Regions from separate parts of the Paenibacillus sp. JT31N17 genome, predicted to be linked through region 3. Evidence: a T-box and tRNA genes for the amino acid it is inferred to sense, from the RefSeq annotation. Region 3 holds a T-box; the other regions hold tRNA genes.
The links. A T-box is a leader RNA that pairs with one kind of tRNA and senses whether it is charged. The one in region 3 lies ahead of leuS (leucine--tRNA ligase), so its partner is inferred to be a tRNA-Leu.
Positions count from the first base shown of each region.

Region 1: it has a tRNA-Leu gene. The T-box ahead of leuS (leucine--tRNA ligase) is inferred to sense a tRNA for this amino acid. The anticodon was not compared.
Region 2: it has a tRNA-Leu gene. The T-box ahead of leuS (leucine--tRNA ligase) is inferred to sense a tRNA for this amino acid. The anticodon was not compared.

Region 1 is NZ_JBWDNP010000001.1:122,735-129,660, reverse strand. Features, by position in the region: gene AC0YOB_RS00635 (sensor histidine kinase) at 1-498, opposite strand, end outside; gene AC0YOB_RS00630 (DUF1801 domain-containing protein) at 530-985, opposite strand; gene AC0YOB_RS00625 (O-methyltransferase) at 1,067-1,759, opposite strand; gene AC0YOB_RS00620 (LysR substrate-binding domain-containing protein) at 1,878-2,792, shown strand; gene AC0YOB_RS00615 (hypothetical protein) at 2,799-3,107, opposite strand; tRNA gene AC0YOB_RS00610 (tRNA-Leu) at 3,078-3,164, opposite strand; gene AC0YOB_RS00605 (TFIIB-type zinc ribbon-containing protein) at 3,485-3,802, opposite strand; gene AC0YOB_RS00600 (NucA/NucB deoxyribonuclease domain-containing protein) at 3,918-4,352, opposite strand; gene AC0YOB_RS00595 (hypothetical protein) at 4,434-4,652, opposite strand; gene AC0YOB_RS00590 (hypothetical protein) at 4,757-5,077, opposite strand; gene AC0YOB_RS00585 (xanthine phosphoribosyltransferase) at 5,170-5,739, opposite strand; gene AC0YOB_RS00580 (hypothetical protein) at 5,931-6,635, shown strand; gene AC0YOB_RS00575 (YkvI family membrane protein) at 6,736-6,926, shown strand, end outside.
Region 2 is NZ_JBWDNP010000001.1:137,689-144,614, forward strand. Features, by position in the region: gene AC0YOB_RS00670 (DUF5107 domain-containing protein) at 1-2,762, shown strand, start outside; gene AC0YOB_RS00675 (response regulator) at 2,896-3,294, opposite strand; gene AC0YOB_RS00680 (glycosyltransferase family 4 protein) at 3,465-4,421, shown strand; tRNA gene AC0YOB_RS00685 (tRNA-Leu) at 4,503-4,589, shown strand; gene AC0YOB_RS00690 (DoxX family protein) at 4,896-5,264, shown strand; gene AC0YOB_RS00695 (RrF2 family transcriptional regulator) at 5,505-5,942, shown strand; gene AC0YOB_RS00700 (serine hydrolase domain-containing protein) at 6,113-6,926, shown strand, end outside.
Region 3 is NZ_JBWDNP010000003.1:15,081-22,006, reverse strand. Features, by position in the region: gene AC0YOB_RS11840 (ComEA family DNA-binding protein) at 1-61, opposite strand, end outside; gene comER (late competence protein ComER) at 189-1,028, shown strand; gene leuS (leucine--tRNA ligase) at 1,097-3,538, opposite strand; T-box leader at 3,612-3,854, opposite strand; gene AC0YOB_RS11825 (class I SAM-dependent DNA methyltransferase) at 3,921-4,694, opposite strand; gene AC0YOB_RS11820 (CvfB family protein) at 4,707-5,609, opposite strand; gene rsfS (ribosome silencing factor) at 5,606-5,953, opposite strand; gene yqeK (bis(5'-nucleosyl)-tetraphosphatase (symmetrical) YqeK) at 5,950-6,525, opposite strand; gene nadD (nicotinate-nucleotide adenylyltransferase) at 6,515-6,926, opposite strand, start outside.

The sequences.
Region 1 (6,926 bases), on a different contig from region 3:
ACGATATTCGCTCAGCAGCGCTTCATTCCGGGCAGTCATTTCCTCTTCATTCTTCCAGATTCCGCGAAAGACCATAAAGGCTGCACCGTGCAATAAGCCATACAAGCCAATAAACAGCGGTGAAAAGGTTGAATAGCCCCAGTAACCCGGTGAAATCGCCCCAATCAACAGAATAACACTAATTACCGATGCGTGAGGGCCAGGAAGCCTGTAAACCGCCTCCCCTGCGATCAGCGAGAAAACAAGCAGCGGATATGGATTGGGGGATCCTCCGCCTTCCGGCCAAAGCGCAATGACAGCCATTATGGCGGCAGCGCTTAAACTTACCGTTAGCGCAATTGGCTTCTGCCGGATAAGAGGAGTTATGAAATACAAGGCGAAGAACAGTGCGCTCATAAGGATACGCCAAGGCATTTCCGCGGGGCTGATTGAAAAAGAAGTAAAATTGCAAATCCAGGCAATCGCCAGAAACGAAAACCAAACCCAATATGAGCGCATGCTACACCCCCTGCCCTAAACCATCGTCCCTTTAACATTTCCGCGGGCTCGTCACTTCCAGCCATTTCAATACAAGCTCCACCAGCTTTTCTTTCTTGGCTTCCACATCATTCATATCAGTAAACTTCACGAGCGCCCTGTCACTGGCAGCCCAGTCCAATAATCCTGTGGCATCCTCAAACAAAGGCTTCTGCGCAGTGTCATCTTTTGCCTTGGCCCCGCAATGAAAAACAAGCCGGAAAAATCCCTTTCCGTGAAGATTAAACGTCATTCTATCCTCATTCTCATAACAGAAGCTCGGCGCATTCCACTTTATCTGTTCGCTGATTTGCTTATCCGCACTTAAAATAATCTTTCGTACCGCCTCTATTTCCTTCTTCAGGGGATGCTCGAGATTGTTCATATATTCATTAACCTGCTGATGGCCAGACAATGCCATCGCCTTCTTCCCGTTGGTCCCCGATTGGTTCTTGTTCGTTGTCTCCATTTCTTCCCCCCGTTAAATGGTCGAGCCGCAGCTGTACATTCTATGCAAATGAGATTCTCTATAGCAATATTAGCATATATTTTAACCCGCGGTTTCTTCAGAATTGCGATTCACAATCCCTATTGCGAACCCGTCATAGCCTTTGCTTCCCACTGTCTGAATGGCAGAAGCCGTAATTCCCGGTTCTTCAGCCAGCAAATCATAGAATTCCCTTACTCCTATGACGCGCGGATCGCTGCTATTTTCATTTATGACTTCACCATCACGAACGACGTTATCACCAATAATGACCGTTCCCCTGCGTGAAAAATGAAGCGCCCACTTCAGATAGGCGGGGTTGCTCGGCTTATCGGCATCGATAAAAATAAGATCGAATGGCGCTGCATGCTCTTTCTCCAACAGGGCCAATTGCTCCAAGGCGTCCCCTTCCCGAAGCTCTACCCTGTCATCCAGCCCGGCAAGCGAGATGTTGGTGCGAGCTGTTTCGGCGTGATGGGGGTCTAATTCTATCGTGACCAAATGTCCGCCGGCCGGCAGCGCTCTTGCCAGCCAGATGGTACTGTAGCCGCCCAATGTGCCGATTTCCAGAATCCGTTTTGCGCCTTGCATCTGAGCCCAAATGTTCAATAACTTTCCCTGGCTCGGTGTTACGTCAATCGCCGGCAGCCCAGCCTCCTGATTGGCGGCCAACACCTTTTCCAGAACGGGATCATGCGGAATAAGACGCTCTGTAATATAACGGTCTACTTGGGTCCAGGTGTTCATTTGATTCATCGTTATCACTCCTTTTTATTTTTCAACTTCATTGTAATTGAGTTATAATCATAGATATAATATATCTTTTCGGATAACTTATAATTTAAATATATGAATTAAGATAAGGAGTACCGCTATGAATCTTCACGCCTTGCGTTTATTCCATCTGATTGCTGCTACCGGAAGTGTGACTCGTGCCTCGGAATTACTCCATATAAGCCAGCCGGCCATTACTGCCCAGGTTAAAAAATTCGAAAAAGAATTGGATCTCACCCTTCTTAAGCCGCATGGCCGGGGAATTGCTTTAACCGATGCGGGTGAAAAGCTTGCTCTGCTCGCCAAGAGACTTTTTGCGGTTGAACAGCAGATCGAACAGTTCTCCCTGGATTACCGTACAGGCGCTAAAGGCGATATCCGGCTGGCTGCGACGTATTTGCCCGCCCATTTTCTGATCCCGGCCTGGATTGCCAAGTTCAAACAGCAGTATGAACAAGTGGAAATGACGATTACGACAACTAATTCCAGCGGTGCCTTGAAGCAGCTTTTGAATGTGGAGGCGGATTTGGCGATTTATGGAGGTTTACCGGAAGAATATCCCGATACGGTTCTGACCGAGGAATTGTTTCAGGACGAATTATGGTTCGTCGTGGCGCCGAATCACCGTTTTGCGAATCAGCATGTTTCTCTACTGGAGATGATGAAGGAGCCCTTTGTCATGCGCGAGGAGGGAAGCTCCACACGCGAGAGATTATTTGCCTTATGCCGGACATACATCTCATCGGCTCCGCGGATAGCGTTACAGTTCAATGGATTGCATGAGTCAATCACAGCGGTTATTGCCGGATACGGCGCGAACTTCGTTTCTTCCTTGGTCGTCCGCGATTATGTGGCGCGCGGGGAGTTATGCCGCGTGTATGTAGAAGGAATCCATCTAGTAAACAGTATTGCCATCTGTACCCGCAAAAACGAACCCTTATCTGCTGCCGCATCAAATCTCATTCAGATGATCCGGCGGAATCCTTATACCAAAGCTTATTCTGATTTTATTTAAATCCCGTTACAGCACCCGACCGGAAACCTCGCTCATCTGACGAATCCACCTCAGAAGCTCTTGTCCGATCGCATGCGGGTTCTCCTCCAGCAGATGACGGAAGCCCGTCCGATATGGAACAGCCTTAACATCCTTGCCCGAAGGCTCATTGTAATAATGCGACATGATCGAATCGAAAAAAGAAGTATTCCCCCGCTCCGCTGTCAGGGAATACTTCTTTAATGGTTCTTCAGTTTCTATTAAATATAAAAAACTCTTCATCAAGAAGAGTTTGGCTTGAGGGTTTGGTGCGGTCGAGAGGACTCGAACCTCCACGGCATTGCTACCACTGGAACCTGAATCCAGCGCGTCTGCCAATTCCGCCACGACCGCATAAGTTGGTATTTCTTGTGGCATATCTCTTAACCACGAGACTTATCTTATCATCCGTACAATCCGAAGTCAATCATCCGGGATAAAGTTCCACAATTCGAAATACTCAATAATTAACAGCTTTTACGCTGTTCATTCCTCTCCTCTAAAAAGCAAAAAACTCCAGCCAACTTGCCGGAGTCTTATTATCGTCATGTTACTTAAACAGTATATATAGTTATGATTCACAAAGGATCATGCAGCGGGTTCATTTCCAGGCTATTAAAAAAGCAGGCCCCCGCAAAGCCGGGAAGCCTGCCTTTGAATCCCTGTCATTTGATTCATTCAAACAAATCGCCGAACACGTCCATCATGTTTTTCTTCTTTTTATACGGTCTGCCATTCTTGTCGTAGCCTCTTGAACCGTAAGCATCGTTCGAGTGATCATCCTGCCTGTAGCCGCGGCTGTCTTGATTATCATAGGAGACCTGACGTTCCAATCGGTCATATTCGGTGCGGACTTCACGAATTCCATTCGTCAGCTTGTCCAGCTCACCCCGGTCAAGCCAAACGCCTTTGCATTCGGGACAGACATCGATGACCACGCCGTTCTTCTCCACCTCACGCATACGCGCATCATCACATACGGGACATTTCATTATGAATATCCTCCATTCGATTCATGTCGTTGCTCGGTCTTTTCTACGTTTGAGTGGGGCTGAGGTTTCATGTTTTGTCCTGCGCAGCGTAAAGAAGATGAATCCAGCGAGCGTTCTATTCCATAATGAACATCACAGTTGCCCCGTCCGGATAGTCCTCCAGCTGATTGCTGACCCAAGCGCCCGCTCCCCGGTTATCCGATGGGGTTATGTAAGCAATATCGGCATTCTCGCCGCCTTCCGCACACATGGCCATCGGCCACTCGTCGCGGTCAAAACCTTTTTTCGTATCAATGCCCTTTAGAGAGGCTTTTCTATTCTCATCCGCTCCGTCCCTGTCAATGGTGCAGACCGGCGACTTCCCCGCTTCAATGGCCTCTTTGATATGCTTGGCTGTCTTCGGAAAGCGGTCGGTTGGAAAATGAATGGAATAATCCGCTTCTCCGGATACCGGCGCTTCCGTCTGTTCCTTCAGAAAATCCAGACGGGGAATAATAAACAGGACGATAACTGCTAATAATAGGGCGAATATGCTGCTCTTCCGTTTCAAAGTCTGAACTTCCTCCTGATTGTGGTCAATGATGCTTATTGCCAAGGAAAAACGGCAATCCTGCCGGGTACCGTTTTGGCTTTAGACTTCCCAATTGCTGCTCCGGGGCTCAGATGCCGGCTCGATGATATAATTCCGCTTCACCTTCACGATCCGTCTGTTCGGCCGGCGAATTGCTACAACTTCATCATCCCAGGCTACTACAATTCCGATCACGTCATTGTCTTCTATACCGTCACGGACTACACGAATCCGTGTGCCTTCCACCCGATATGCATCCAGTTGTTCCTCTGATATCACGATTTTCGTTTGCCTCCTAACCCTCTCATCATGTATCCCTATATGTAAAAGACCCCAATGCCCAAGTTTGCTCATTGAGGTCTCTTACCCAATCTATGCTGTTGTCAGCTCACCGTTTCGTTCGAATCAATAGTTTCATACCATTCATCAAGTACGCGCGACGACATGACACGACTTGAAATATAATCAGCCTGCTTGGCTGTGAATTGTGTTTTCCAATCCATCTCAAGCTCTTCGGACAATTTGACAATGGTTAATAACTCGGACCAGGCAACATAGCGTTTGTACCAAAAAAATTGTGGATGCTCGATCATATAAGGATACAAGTCATCGAATTCCGTATGCTTGCAATCGAGTGCACGCTCAAAGTGATTCTTGGCGTCGGACAACTTGGTTTCTAAAAAATCTGCAGAAAGATTCCCCATGCTCTTGTGCCTCCCCTCGGTCAATAAGAACATTATAAGGCAAAACGGCTGAATCGAAAAGGTACTGATTGTGGAATATTTCGTTCATGAAGCTACAGGAACTGAATATGCCCGCCTTCCAAGGAGGCAATCTGGACAAGCGATTCCACACGAATCCCTTGCTCCCGTATGGTTCGCGCCCCGGCCTGAAAGGATTTCTCAACTACGATTCCAAGACCGGCCAGCTTCGCGCCGGAGCGTTCAATTATTTTTATGAGTCCGCGGGCTGCATCGCCATTGGCTATGATATCGTCTATGAACAGGACCGTATCGCTCCCGGTCAGAAATTGGCGGGATACCATAATATCCGTTACAATTCCTTTCGTAAATGAGGGCACCCGCTCCGTCAGCGCATCCGGATCGGCGATCAGCGTCTTCTTGCGCCTTGCAAAAAGCAGTGGAACACCCAATGCCAGGGCGGTTGTAAATCCAACCGGTATGCCGGAAGATTCAACCGTAATCACTTTCGTAATCGCATGCTCCGCATAACGTCTGGCAAATTCATTGCCCATCGCCATCGTCAGCTGAGGGTCAACCTGATGATTCAGCAGTGCATCGAGCTTTAACACATCATTGTTGATGACGGAAGCCTCGCGTAAAATCCGTTCTTTTAACAGTTCCATCGCTTTCCCTCCACCAAACACCTTTTTACGTCTAAAGTACCATATGCAAGGCCAACTCCGCAAGCTGGACAAGCAGGAAGGATTCAAATTCCACAAGCTTTAATGCAACTTTTTGCCAGGTTTTTACGTCTAATAGTTGTCAGATGCTTTAGGGCCACTAGAGCATCAAAATGCAGGAGGTGTACGTACAATTGAATAACCCGAGATCCCGCAAGGCTGCGCGCGGGGCGGCTGTCGCTTTGCTCTCCATTGTCATTGCCGGATGCCAGATGCAGTCCGGCAATCCGTCCTCCACCGGCGACAGCGCCGCCCAGCCTCAGGGACAAGCTGACGGAAACTCTTCAGAACGCACGAACGGTCCGCAGCAAACCTTCAATAGGGACAAGAACAACGGAGATAGCCCTGTTGTTCCTGCTTCCGGTGATGACGGGAAATCCGAAGCGGATGCCACAACCGAATCAACCGCTTTAAAGAATACGGCCAAAGAAGGAAAGGCCGAGTTGAAATGGGATCCAAAGGCACCCAAGCTGCGCCAGATCTCCATCGCCGACTCCCAGGCTTCCCTGGACAAATTGCTCGGCAAGCCTTCCGAGAGCTACAGCCTGGATGATGGCGGCGATGAACTGACAGTCCACGAATATAAAGGCTACTCCATCGGCTTCGACGCAAGCAAAAAAGTAAAATTCATCGAAGTGTTCGAGAGCGATGCCGTCACCGATCTCAACGGATTGCGCGTCGGAGACAGTGAAAAAACAGCCCTGACGCTGCTTGGCAAGCCGGAAACACACACCTCAAGCGTTATCGCCTACAAAGCATCTGGCGCCCTCTTGAAGCTTGATCTGGACCCCGAAAACAACCAAATCATTTCCATTAAGCTCTTTGCCGATTCCGAATAAAACCCGAACAAGACGATTTTCATGCCGGGACTTGTCATGCCTGTCCTTCTTCTCACATATCTTGTAGATAAGTGCGAACGAGAGGCAGGTCGGAACCGTCATGAAACAATTTGGAAAAGTCTTGCAGATTGCGTTCACGTATATGGGCACCATAGTTGGTGCCGGCTTCGCGACCGGACAGGAAATATTGCAGTTCTTCACACGTTTCGGCTACTGGGGCGCAGCCACTATTCTCCTGGCAACCGCCATGTTCATCTGGCTTGGAGCTAAAATGATGCTGATTGCAAGCGA
Region 2 (6,926 bases), on a different contig from region 3:
GGTGGGCCAATCCGGCGGTAGCGGTCAATGACCACACCCAATCGGTATTCCCGCCGGACGTCCATGCCGTATTTGATCATGGCAAGCGCGATGTATCCCGTTTTCCTATAGCGACTGGAACCTATTACAAAATGGATTATTCCGCCGGGGTCGATATTTCCCGGTATGCCAACATTCCGGTTCCCACCTCGTACATGGCATATCACTCCGACTATAATTTTGTCGGCGGTTACGATCATGCGGTTCAGGCGGGGCTGCTGCATGTCGCCAACCATCATATTTCGCCGGGCAAAAAACAGTGGACATGGGGCAACGGGGAATTCGGCCAGGCGTGGGACCGCAATCTGACAGACGAGGATGGTCCTTACATTGAGCTTATGACGGGAGTCTATACCGATAACCAGCCCGACTTCACCTGGCTTCAGCCTTATGAGGAGAAATCCTTCACCCAATATTTCATGCCTTACAAGCAGATTGGCGTCGTGAAAAATGCTTCCAGGGATGCCGCAGTCAACCTGGAGGTGGATTCCGCGGACCGCAGCATCCGGATCCAGGTCTATGCGACGTCCCGGTTCGAAAATGCCACGGTAGAACTGTCCAGTGCCCGCAGCCGTTATCTGCTGCAAAGCGTGAGCCTGTCGCCGCTTGAATCGTTCACGCAGACGATGCAGCTTCATGAAGACGATCAGGCCCATGACCTCATGCTTACTGTACGCGATGCGGCAGGACGTACGCTGGTCGGCTATCAGCCCAAAAAACCGGCAATCGAGAAAATGCCTGAGGCCGCGCAGCCGATGCCTGCACCGCATGAGCTGCTGACGGTGGAAGAGCTGCTTCTGGCCGGTCTTCATCTGGAGCAGTACCGCCATGCGACATTCGAGCCGGAGGAGTATTATCTGGAAGGATTGAAGCGCAGTGCCGGCGATATCCGCATCAATGTTGCCTACGGCACGCTTCTGCTGCGCAGAGGCCTGTTTACAGAAGCGGAGATGCATTTCCGGCGCGCAATCAAGACCTTGACGGCGCGCAATACCAATCCGTACGACAGCGAGGCCTATTACCAGCTGGGCGTCTCGCTCAAGCTGCAGGAACGTAACGAAGAAGCCTTCGAAGCGCTGTACAAATCGGTATGGTCCGCCGCGTGGCAGGACAGCGGATATTTTACGCTCGCTCAAATCGCCGGCGCCAGACAGTCCTATGAGGAAGCGCTGGAGCTGACAGAGCGCTCGCTTATCCGCAATGCGCGTAATTATAAGGCGCGCCATCTGAAAGCAGCACTGCTGCGGAAGCTTGGCAGGTATGAAGCGGCTGTAAGCGCGGCAGTGGAAACATTGAACCTCGATGTTGCAGACTTCGGCGCAAATTATGAAAAATATTTAAACCTTGGTGCAAGGGGCCTGCATGAAGAAGCGGCTGCCGCCCTGGGCAGTTTCCGGGAATTGCTGCGCGGCGATGCGCATAATTATTTGCAGCTGGCCGCTGACTATGCGGGATGCGGGCTGTACGAGGAAGCCGCTGACGTATTGAATGGAGCCCTGTCGGATCAAGCCGGGGATGTATATCCAATGCTGCATTACACATTGGGGTATTTATATGGGAAGCTTGGAAGACAGGACGATTCCGCGAAACAGTTACGGGCGGGGCAGGCAGCCTCTTCAGCATACTGTTTCCCTAACAGCCTGCTTGATATGCAGGTGCTGGAATATGCTTTGGGGCAAAACCCTGGCGATGCCCGCGCTCATTATTATCTGGGCAACTTATTATATGATAAGAAAAGGCATCAGGAGGCCATCCGGCATTGGGAAGCCTCAACAGAGCTGGATTCTTCGTTTCCAACGTCCCACCGCAATCTGGCGCTGGCCTATTTCAACAAACAGAACGATTCCGGGAAAGCCCGGACCTATCTGGAGCTCGCTTATTCCGCAGACCAGAGCGATGCGCGGGTGCTGTACGAGCTCGACCAGCTGTACAAAAAGCTCGGCATCAGTGCGCAGCAGCGTCTGGATCATTTGAACAGCCATCCGGATCAGGTGAGAATGCGTGATGATTTATTTGTAGAGTATGTCACTCTGCATAACACGGTACGCAGACATGAGGAAGCGATCGGCCTGCTGAATTCCCGCAAATTCCATCCATGGGAAGGAGGGGAAGGCAAGGTTACCGGTCAGTATGTGCTGGCGCATGTGGAGCTGGGCAAGAAGCTTCTTGCTGAACAGGCATACCAGGAAGCGGAGAAAGTGCTGCTGCGCGCGCTCGAGTATCCGGATAATCTGGGCGAGGGGAAGCTGGCCGGCGCACAGGAGAACAATATTTACTATCACCTGGGATGTGCGCTGGAAGCGGATGGACGCAATGAAGAAGCAAAGAAGGCATTCCGCCTTGCCTCGCAGGGTATGGATGAGCCTGCGGGAGCGATGTTCTATAATGATCAGCCGCCGGATACGATTTTCTATCAGGGGCTTGCCTGGTCCAGGCTGCAAGGGGATAAGGAAGCGGCTTCCCGCTTCAATAAACTGATTGATTATGGGGAAACCCATCTGTTTGACAAGGTTAAGCTCGATTATTTTGCCGTCTCGCTTCCCGATTTTCTGGTGTTCGATGATGATCTGAACAGACGCAATGAAATCCACTGCCGCTATATGATCGGTCTGGGTCATCTGGGGCTTGGCCGCCTGGCTGAATCGCAGGCTCAATTGGAGGAGGTGCTCCGCCTTGAACCCAATCATCAAGGGGCAATCATTCATTTTCAAATCGCGGAGTAAACGAGAATAATGGCAGGGGGGAAAGGCTGGAAAGCCATATCTTCACCATAAGATTCAAAGTGGGCTGGAGAGTAACATAAAAAGCGGTTGAGCAGAAAATAATCTGTTCAGCCGCTTTTTCATTGGAGGTTCACTAAATATGGCCACCCCCGGCTGAATTTGCGAAGGTCAGGAAATGATTGGATATTGCCTCGGCCAATCGTTCTTTTTGCACCGGTTTGACGACAAAATCGCATGCGCCGCTTCGAATGGCCTCAAGGACCATTTCCCGCTGTCCCATCGCGGAGCACATAATAATTTTAGCTGCCGGATCGACCTGCTTGATATTTTTGAGGGCGCTGACTCCGTCCATTTCGGGCATCGTAATATCCATGGTCACAAGCTGGGGTCTTACTCTTTTATAGAGATTAACAGCTTCAATGCCGTTGCCGGCTTCCGCTACCACCTCAAGACCCAGACTCTCCAGAAGGCCGCGCATCATCATGCGCATAAATGCGGTATCGTCGACTACCATTACTTTGATTCCATTCATGGTCATCGCCTCCTTGTCTTAAACCGATCATATCAGGGCAGTCTGAACAAAAACTGAACGGACCGCTTGCGAAAGGCGTGAACAGCGCAAGCTCCGGTGTCAGGATTGCATTTAAGCGGGGGGATGATTATAATTTCAGATAGGTTATCATGATCGATAAGGAGAATGATATGAATTATATTATCGCTTTTGTGTTTGCTATTGCTATTGTTATCGCGCTTATACCGCCGCTTCGCAAGCTGGCGCTCAGGATCGGATTTGTGGACAAGCCCCAAACCAACAACGAACGCAAAATTCACCGGGAACCGATTCCGCTGACCGCAGGCATTGCGATTTACGCTGCTTTTGTCATTTTATATCTGATATTTGTTCACGATAATTGGATCAAGACCGGGGCTATACTCGGAGGCGGCCTGATCATTCTGGTCATCGGCCTTGTCGACGACTGGTACAAGACGCATGGCAAGGAATTTGCCTCGCTGCCAAAATTTGTGGTTCAGATGGGTGCTGCCATTCTAGTCTACAGCTCGGGGATTGTATTCAGCGGCTTTGAGAATCCCTTCACGGGAAGCTATTACGTACTTCCCGAGTTGTTCCAGTTCCTCTTCACCGTCTTATGGATTTTTGGCGTAACAACGGTAATTAACTTTACGGACGGGATTGACGGCTTGGCCAGCGGATTATCCGCTATATCGGGAACAACGCTTCTGGTGGTAGCGCTTGTAATGGGGCAGGGCGAGTCGGCGATGATGGCTACGATTCTTGTGGGGGCATCCCTGGGTTATCTCAGATACAACCGGCCGCCGGCAAAAGTGTTCATGGGTGATGCAGGGGCTACTTTTCTCGGTTTCATCCTTGCCGTCATTGCGCTCGATGGAGCCTTCAAGCAGGCGACAGTCCTGTCCTTGTTCATTCCGATTCTTGCGCTCAGCGTTCCGATCCTGGACAATGTCCGTGTTGTGATCTGGAGGATGATGAAGGGCGTTCCCTTCTACAAGGCAGACGCTTCCCAGGCGCATTATGTATTGTTAAAAACAGGCATGAAACCGGTTCAGGTGGTGTCCTTCCTGTATTTAATCAATATTTGCACCGGCTTATTCTCCATCATATTATTGCTGATTCAATAATTAAGGAAAATAATGTTGACATTCTCATAAATAAACGGTATAGTATTGAATATTGAGCGAAAATGATTTTCTCGCTGATATGCGGTCGTGGCGGAATTGGCAGACGCGCTGGATTCAGGTTCCAGTGGTAGCAATGCCGTGGAGGTTCGAGTCCTCTCGACCGCACCATACCTTTAAACCAACTCTTCTCAGGAAGGGTTTTTTTGTTTGTTCAGCAGCGGCTTCGTCCGGTTACTGCTCTTGGCGTTTTGCTCCGCTCCATGATAGGCATACAACTGGAAGCCGTCTCATAGTTTAATTCAGTATTGCATTCATTACGCTTTCGTTCTATAATGTGCCTACATCAGTTGCAATTAAATCTGAGGATTGCTGAAGGCTGGCAAGGGGAGATGAGTATTGATGTATTGCGCTTTATGATTACAGCCATGGTCATGAACATTGTGTTAAAAAAAGAACATGCGGGGAGAGATCGATGTGGACGTTGTAGTCATGATTATTGAAATCCTATTAGGTCTGATGTTTCTGATGGCGGGTTCGATGAAGGTTTTTGGCACCAAAATGCAGGTGGATAGTTTTGCGCATTTGAAGCTGCCACAATGGTTTCGGGTCTTTACCGGTCTGACCCAGTATATAGCGGTGATCGCGCTGGTCATCGGCTTCTGGGAGCCGAGCTGGTCGGCGTGGGCAGGCATCTGGCTTGGACTTATCATGCTGGGCGCTGCCGCCGCCCATATCCGGGTCAAGGATCCGGTAACCGCGTTATTGCCTGTAATCGTGCTGCTGATTCTATCCGTTGCGCTTACTCTGCTGCAAAGCTCGGAGCTGGCGAATTTCCCGGGTTAATGACGGCTGTTCGATCAACATAATCAGTCGTCAGCTTAAACAGGCAGATGCGTACAGACGGTACTATAGAAGTCAAATCAAAGGGAGCCAATCACGATTGGCTCTCTTTTTCTAATAGATGCAACGGAGGAAACAGGTTGAATAGAATTTGCCACAGACGGGTAAAAAACATATAATGTGCCTATATTACACACATATTGAAACTCTAACATGCTGTAATGAAGAAGGGAGTGAGCGGTAATGAGCACAGCGAATAAAGGAATCGATTTCGGGCCGCCGCATTTCAAAATCGCCATTCATGCCGTTGTCTGGCTGGCTCAAAGCAGGGGCATTTTATCAAGTGCCATGATTGCCGGCCAGGTGGATTCCCATGCCACTTTCCTGCGAAGAGTTCTTCAAGCCTTGGCCAGTGCCGGAATCGTGGAATCCAAGGGTGGTCGTGAGGGAGGATATATTCTCAAAAAAGATACTGCCGCGCTGACGCTCGGAGATATATATGATGCAGTCAACACGGGAGGCAAAGAGCCCGCTCAAGAGGCGGATTGCGGGGAGGCCGGGGAGTTTCTGGATCTGGAGCTGGAAAAAATTCTCCACAATGCGGAACAGAACACCATTCAGTATCTTCATCAATTCACCATTGATCATGTCATGTCCAGGGTCGACTTCTTCAACGGTTAGGATATATCGGACCAAATAATAAGTTCGGCAAGATCAACAAGAAGCACGTTTTGGGCCACTCATGCACGAGGACCCAAATATTTATCGGGAAGGGGGCTCCGTATTAATTTACACCTGCCAAAACCATGTGCTACTATTATGGTAAACGTTTTCAGAGAGGGGAACCATTAATGAACCGGATACAACGATTGACTCCGCTCCTTAAGAGCTTTGTGGAAAAAGGACCGGCCGGCTGCGCCTTAACCGTTATCCGCCGCGGGGAAATATTATACCAGGACAGCTTCGGTTATGCGGATCTGGAGAAGAAGAAGGAAATCAGCACGGATACCATTTACCGAATTTATTCGATGACCAAAGTGATTACCTGCACCGCGGCGCTCATGCTTTACGAGAGAGGGCACTATCTGTTGAACGATCCGCTTGAGGAGTATCTGCCCGAGTTCAAAAATCCGATGGTGTACCGCTACAACGAATTTGGCGACATGACGGTATCTCCCGCGGCGAACCCGATTCGCGTCAAGGATCTGTTCACCATGTCGTCCGGTCTTACATATGGCGGGATCGGGACGGAAACCGAACGGCAGACCCGCGTTATGATGGAGAACGCCGCCGCCACGATGAATATGCGGGAGCTGTCCAAGCAGCTTGCGGCCATCCCTCTTGCCTTCGATCCAGGCACGCATTGGAAGTACGGCACAAGCCATGACGTCCTGGCCGCTTTGATCGAGGTGCTGTCCGGCCAAACCTTCGAAGAGTTTCTGAAGCAGGAAATTTTCGGACCGCTCGGGATGAACGATACCTCATTCAGAATCCCAGACGACAAGCGGGACCGGTTATGCGTGATGTATGACAGTGCAGAAGACGGCAAGCTGACCGTCAACGACAGGATGGATACCCCTTTCCAGCCAGGATGCAGATACGAAAGCGGCGGAGGGGGCCTGCTGTCGACAACCGGCGACTACAGCCGGTTTGCGCAGGCTCTGG
Region 3 (6,926 bases):
GAAGCAGGGCGGCCATCATCAGTTTTCGATTCCAGTCGGATCTTCTTTTTTCAGAGTACATATTGTAGTGGTCACCTCTGTCCTTTATTTATCCGCAATAATGTCTAAAACTTTGCATTACTTTTGGTTATGTTGGCCTTGCCCCCTTGCATAGGGTAGTAAGAGCAAAGTGCCAAGGAGGGGTTACGATGAATGTTGGATTTATCGGAATCGGAAGTATGGGAAGCTTGCTCATCGATTCGTTTATCGGTTCGGGTGCGCTTGAACCGTCACAAATTACCGCCAGCAACCGTACCTTCGCCAAAGCGGAAAAGCTTGCCGTCCGGCACCTTGGCCTGCGCGCTGTCCCCCTTAACCGCGATGCCGTCATCGGACAGGATCTGATATTTTTGTGCATCAAGCCGCTAGAATATAAACGGGTCCTCGATGAGATTCGCGGGATTCTGTCGGAAGATCAGATTGTTATCTCGATTACCAGCCCTGTCCTGATTGAGCAGCTGGAAAATTCTCTACCCTGCAAGATAGCGAAAGTCATTCCCAGCATAACGAATTATGTATGCTGCGGCGCAACCTTATGCATGTACGGCGATAGACTGAATGAAGCGGATAAAGCCCGCTTGAACAACCTTTTCTCCATGATCAGCGCACCTCTGGCCATTGAGGAGAAGCATACGCGGATCGTCTCGGATATTTCCAGCTGCGGTCCGGCCTTCATGGCCTTTGTCCTGCAGAGCTTCATCAACGCGGCGGTTGAAGAAACCGGAATCCCCCGGGAAGAAGCGGAGATTGTGGCAAGCGCGATGCTCTATGGCACCGGCCAGCTGCTCACCGAAGGAGGCATGTCGCCAGAAACCCTTCAGGCAAGAGTAGCCGTTCCCGGCGGTATAACCGCCCAGGCGCTTGCGCTGCTGAGCCGCGAGCTTGACGGTGTATTTAATGCCCTCATCCGGACGACACATGCCAAATACGAGGAAGATCTGGAGCGGGTCGCGCTCTCCTTATACGGCAAAGAGGTGAATGGCCCATAACGCATGCTTTGCGTTAATAAGCCATTCACCTCTTTTTACCAGGCAGCTTTGCTTACCTTGACAGATCCTTAATTGGCTACGATGTTGACAAGCTTGCCCTTGACGGCAATTACTTTACGGATTGTCTTGCCCTCAAGCGCCTCGGCCACTTTAACGGATTGCTTAGCGATGCTCTCCATCTCGGATTCCTCCGTATCGGCCGCTATCGAGAGACGATCGAGGATTTTTCCGTTGACCTGTACGACAATTTCCACCTCTTGATCAATCGTCCAGGACTCATCGTAAGCTGGCCAAGCCACATAAGTGACCGAACCGGTATGACCCAGCTTCGACCACAGCTCTTCGGCGATATGCGGCGCGAGTGGAGACAGCATCTGAACAAAATGCTCGACTGCTTCCCGTGGGAGCGATTCTGCCTTGTACGCCTCATTGACGAATATCATCAGTTGACTGATCGCCGTATTGAAACGCAGATGCTCGTAATCGTCCGTTACCTTCTTGATCGTGCGATGCCAGGTGCGCTTGAACGCATCCGTCGTTTTTGCATCCGATATTTTCGCATGAAGAGCGCCGTCTTCCCCGATCGCCATCCGCCATACGCGGCTGAGGAAACGGTACATCCCTTCCACACCGTTGGTATTCCATGGCTTCGTAGCTTCAAGCGGTCCCATGAACATCTCATACATCCGCAGTGTATCTGCCCCGAACTCATTGACAATATCATCAGGATTGATGACATTGCCCCGCGATTTGCTCATCTTCTCATTATTCATGCCAAGAATCATGCCTTGATTGACCAGCTTATGGAACGGCTCCTTCGTATCCACAATGCCCAGATCGTACAATACCTTATGCCAAAAGCGCGCATAAAGCAGATGAAGCACGGCATGCTCCGCGCCGCCGATATACAGATCCACCGGCAGCCACTGCGCCTGCTTCTCCTTGGAGCACAGCTCATTCTGGTTGTTAGGATCAATAAACCGCAGATAATACCAGCAGCTGCCCGCCCATTGCGGCATCGTATTGGTTTCCCGGCGCGCCTTCATCCCTGTTTCCGGATCAATCGTTTCCACCCATTCGGTCACATTGGCCAAAGGCGATTCGCCCGTCCCGGAAGGCTTGATCTGATCGATTTCCGGCAGCAGCAACGGCAGCTGATCATCCGGAACCGGCTTCATCGTGCCATCCTCCAGATGAAGAATCGGAATTGGCTCCCCCCAATAACGCTGGCGGCTGAACAGCCAGTCGCGAAGGCGGTAGGTGATTTTGCCTTTGCCCTTGCCGTTCTCCTCCAGCTTGCGGATCATCAGGGCGATAGCCTCTTCGTTGTTCAATCCGTTCAAATATTGCGAGTTCACATGGGGTCCGTCTCCGGCGTAGGCTTCCCCGCTGATCGTCCCGCCCTGAACAACCTCCACTATAGGCAGATCAAACTGCCTGGCGAATTCCCAGTCGCGTTGATCATGGCCCGGAACTGCCATAATGGCCCCGGTACCGTATCCGGCAAGAACGTAATCGGCGATCCAGATCGGGGTTTTGGCTCCGCTTACCGGATTGATGGCATAGGCTCCTGTAAATACGCCCGTTTTGTCCTTGGCCAAATCTGTGCGTTCCAGATCGCTTTTGCGCGCGGCCGACTCCTGGTAAGCTTCCACGGCAGCCTTCTGCTTCGCAGTCGTAATTTGAGCGACAAGCTCGTGCTCCGGCGCCAGCACGCAGTAGGTTGCGCCAAAAAGCGTATCGGGCCTTGTCGTAAACACGACCAGCGATTCCTCATAGCCATCGATGGCAAAGGTCACTTCTGCTCCCTTGGATTTGCCGATCCAGTTGCGCTGCATGTCCTTGATGCTTTCGGTCCAGTCCAGTTCCTCCAGATCCTCAAGCAGCCTCTCCGCATATTCCGTGATCTTCAGCACCCATTGGCGCATCGGCTTGCGGATGACGGGATGATTGCCCCGTTCGCTCAGGCCGTTGATGACTTCTTCGTTCGCAAGCACTGTGCCCAGCGCAGGACACCAGTTAACAGGAACCTCCGCCACATAAGCGAGTCCCTTGTTAAACAGCTGAATGAATATCCACTGCGTCCATTTGTAATAATCGGGATCGGTGGTGCTGAATTCGCGGTCCCAATCATACGAGAAGCCAAGCGACTTGATTTGTCTGCGGAAATTATTGATATTCTTGACCGTAATTTCCCGAGGATGCTCTCCCGTATCCAGAGCATGCTGCTCCGCAGGCAGTCCGAACGCGTCCCAGCCCATCGGGTGGAGGACATTATAGCCCTTCATCCGTTTGTAGCGGGAGACGATATCAGTAGCCGTGTACCCTTCGGGATGGCCTACATGCAGCCCTGAGCCGGATGGATACGGAAACATATCCAGCGCGTAAAATTTCGGTTTTCCCGAATCCTCAGTCGTTTGAAAAGTCTTGTGCTCATCCCAATACATCTGCCATTTCGGCTCAATGACCAGTGGGTTATAGCCTTGCTGCTCTGGACGTTCCTGTGACATTACCATTGCCTCCCGATTTCATTTGCTTATTCGCATATTTTTCATAAAAAAACCCCCCGCCCCCAGCGTAAACGCTAGGGACGAGAGGATTATCTCCCGTGGTACCACCCTAGTTAACAACAGGCATGCTTTGCCGCTGCTCACTCGAACCCTTAACGCGGGCGGGACGGCACGCTTAGTCAGGCCATAAGCTAATATGCCTGCTTGCACGTGCGGCTCCAAGGCGAGTTCATAACCCCTCTGGTCCGGCTTGCACCAACCGCCGGCTCTCTGAATCCAGTTCAAGGAAACTACTGCTCCTTATCGACGCCAAACCTAAAATGATTAGTTCGATTATAAAGAAGCACCCCCACGCATGTCAAGAGTACATCTGGATGATTCTTCATTTTACCGCAGCGAAGAAGAGCCGCTCAGAACGGTCATCGGGCGCAGCCAGCCTAAAGTCCGCGAACGATTCAACCTTGCCAAACCCCGCTCTCGCCAGTGCCTCCAGAATCCACTTCGGCTGATAAGCCCGCTGGACATGAATCTCTTCAAAACGGTTGTAATGGGACGGCCGCTCATCCGACTCACGGACAAAAATCGTCAGATGATGCTCGATTTCCACCCGTTCGCTGTCCAGATCGCTCGTCCAGATGTAGGCGATATCCCGGTCATCCAGCACGAAGGGCTGCTCATCCGCGTAACGCTGCAGAGTCCTGGGCGGATGCACATCGAAGAGAAAGACGCCGCCGGGCTTAAGTCCTTCATAGGTGGCACGGAAGGCGGCTTCCACATAATCCTCTTCCGTCAAATAATTGATGCAGTCGCAAAAGGAGATAACGGCATCAACCTGCTCCGGCAGCTCCCAGCTGCACATATCCTGCTGCAGCCAGCGGATGGCGCCTGCAGAGGACCGAATGGCCTGCTGCGGGCTTTCGTCCCATTTGCTCCGCCCGATGCTGAGCATGTCAGCCGAGAGATCGATACCGAATACCTGAAAACCGGAGCGAGCGAGCGGAATCGCCAGACTCCCCGTGCCGCAGCCCAGATCGACGACGGTTTGCGGGATGCCGTAGCGGTCCCAGCACTCCCTTGCAAACCGCAGCCAATCGGAATAGGGCATGTCCTCCATGAGACGGTCGTAAACGGTGGCAAACTGCCGGTAAGCACGCATCGCTTCTCTCCTCTATTCTTCTTCTGCAGGCTGCTTTTCCTGTACCAGGGTCGTCCAGCTTCCGTCCTGCACAACAAGCCCTTCCCTCATGAGCTTGCCAATCGCCCGCTTGAAAGCCGACTTGCTTATATTAAACTTCTGTTTAATGATTTCAGCCGAAGTTTCGTCCGAATACGGCATGGCTCCGTCAGGCCGCTCCCGCAGAAAGGCAAGGATGCGTTCCGAATCCTCCAGCCTGCCCACTTCCTTGCGCGGAGTCATCGACAAATTGACCCGTCCGTCTTCACGGATGAACGTTACTCTGGCCCGGACACGCTCGCCCAGCCGCAGCAGCTTGGTCCGCTCCTCTGCAGGAATGAAGCCCATCACGCCAAAACCGACAACACCGCCGTCAATAAGGACAAAAGAGCCAATCTTCAGCGTCTTGGTGACAAAGCCTTCCACCCATGTATTGCGCCAGGATTCCGGTGCGGAAAAAGCAAGCTCGGCAAGCTCTTCTTCAAAAGCCACTTTTGCCACGAGACGGCCGATTTTGTCATGGGCCAGAATCACATGCACTTCATCGCCGCGCTGGGGACGCAGCTCCTTGAGCTCCGGCTGCTCGGACATCGGAAGCAGAAGCTGCCGCCCGAGTCCCATCTCCAGAAAAGCGCCGATACGCGGATGAATATCCGCAACCGCCAGACGGGCGACCTTGCCAAGCGTAATGAACGGCTGCTTCATCGTTGCCGCGATCCGGTCATCGGTATCATAAAATATGAAGGCTTCAACTTCATCGTCCACTTTAGGACGGTGACCGACAAGCTCGGTATAGTGAAGCAGCACTTCCGATTCTCCATCGCTCAAAAAATAGCCGTAGGGCGACACTTCACGCGCCACCCTGAACTTCTGGATTGTACCGGCTATTAAACTCATGCAAACTCCACAACTTTCGCGTCGGACCACAGCCGCTCAATATTGTAATATTCACGTTCTTCCCGGTGGAAAACATGGACAACGACATCCCCGAGATCGATGAGCACCCACCGACCCGAGTCCATGCCCTCAATTCCGCGCAAACGCGCGCCATTGGACTCCGCCTGCTTGCGTATTTCCGTTGTAATCGCCTGTACCTGCGTATCCGAATTACCGTGGCAAATCACAAAATAATCGGCCACAAGCGAAATGTTCTGCAAATTGAGAGCGACGATCTGATGCGCTTTTTTCTCCTCGGCCGCTGCTACTACGAGCTGCAGAAGTTTCTCTGGTTTTATGGTCATTGCTCAGCCTCCCTGGCTTTTAATAGTAAATCGTTGCGTGCTGCTATGGTGAGCGGGTAAATCCGCTTCCCTTGGGCCAGTAAATGAGTGATGGTGGAGTCAAACCCGGCGATCAGCGCCTTCTCCAAATGCTGTCCGGACAGCTCGCGAATACGCTCCACTCCCGGAAAATCTCTTCCCGGCTCCATGTAGTCGGCCAGACAGACGATTTTGTCCATCCGCGTCATGTCTTCCCGGCCAGAGGTATGATAGCGAATCGCGTCCAATACCTCGGGGTCCGTGACGCCAAAGTTATGCTCGGCGACATAGGCGCCAACAGGCGCGTGCCACAGCTCTTTATCATACTTGAGCAAATCGGGGGGAAGGCCCTCCTCGCGGATAATGGCTTCCATTCGCGACGTTTGCCAATACTTCGCCACATCATGCAAAATCGCGGCGAGCTCCGCCCGGTCGGGATCCTCCCCGAAGCGCCGGGCAAGCACTACGGATGTCTCCATAACGCCAAGCGTATGCTTCCAGCGGCGCTCCGGCATCTCGGCCCGGACAGCGGCTATCATGTCATCACGATTCATACAGACCATTCCTTTTTATAAAAGAGTGGACCTTCTCCGGCACCATGAAACGGATGGATGAGCCTTCTGCCCTGCGCCTGCGGATATCCGTCGAGGAAAGTCCGATCAGCGGCATCTGGGTTATTTGCAGCCGGTTCAGAATGTAATCCGGAAGCTGCGATTTCTCAATTGCTTCTCCCGGGCGTTCCACACCGATGAAGTTGACCAGCTCCGCCAGTTCTTTGGCACGATGCCAGCTTGGAAGGTCGTTAATCCGATCCGATCCGATAATAATGCTGAACGAACGCTCCGGATTCTGCTCCAGAAGTGCCTCTACCGTATCAATGGTATAGCTCGTTCCGCCCCGCTCAAGCTCAATATCAAGGGCGCGGAAATGCGGCTGAAAGTCAATAGCCCGATAT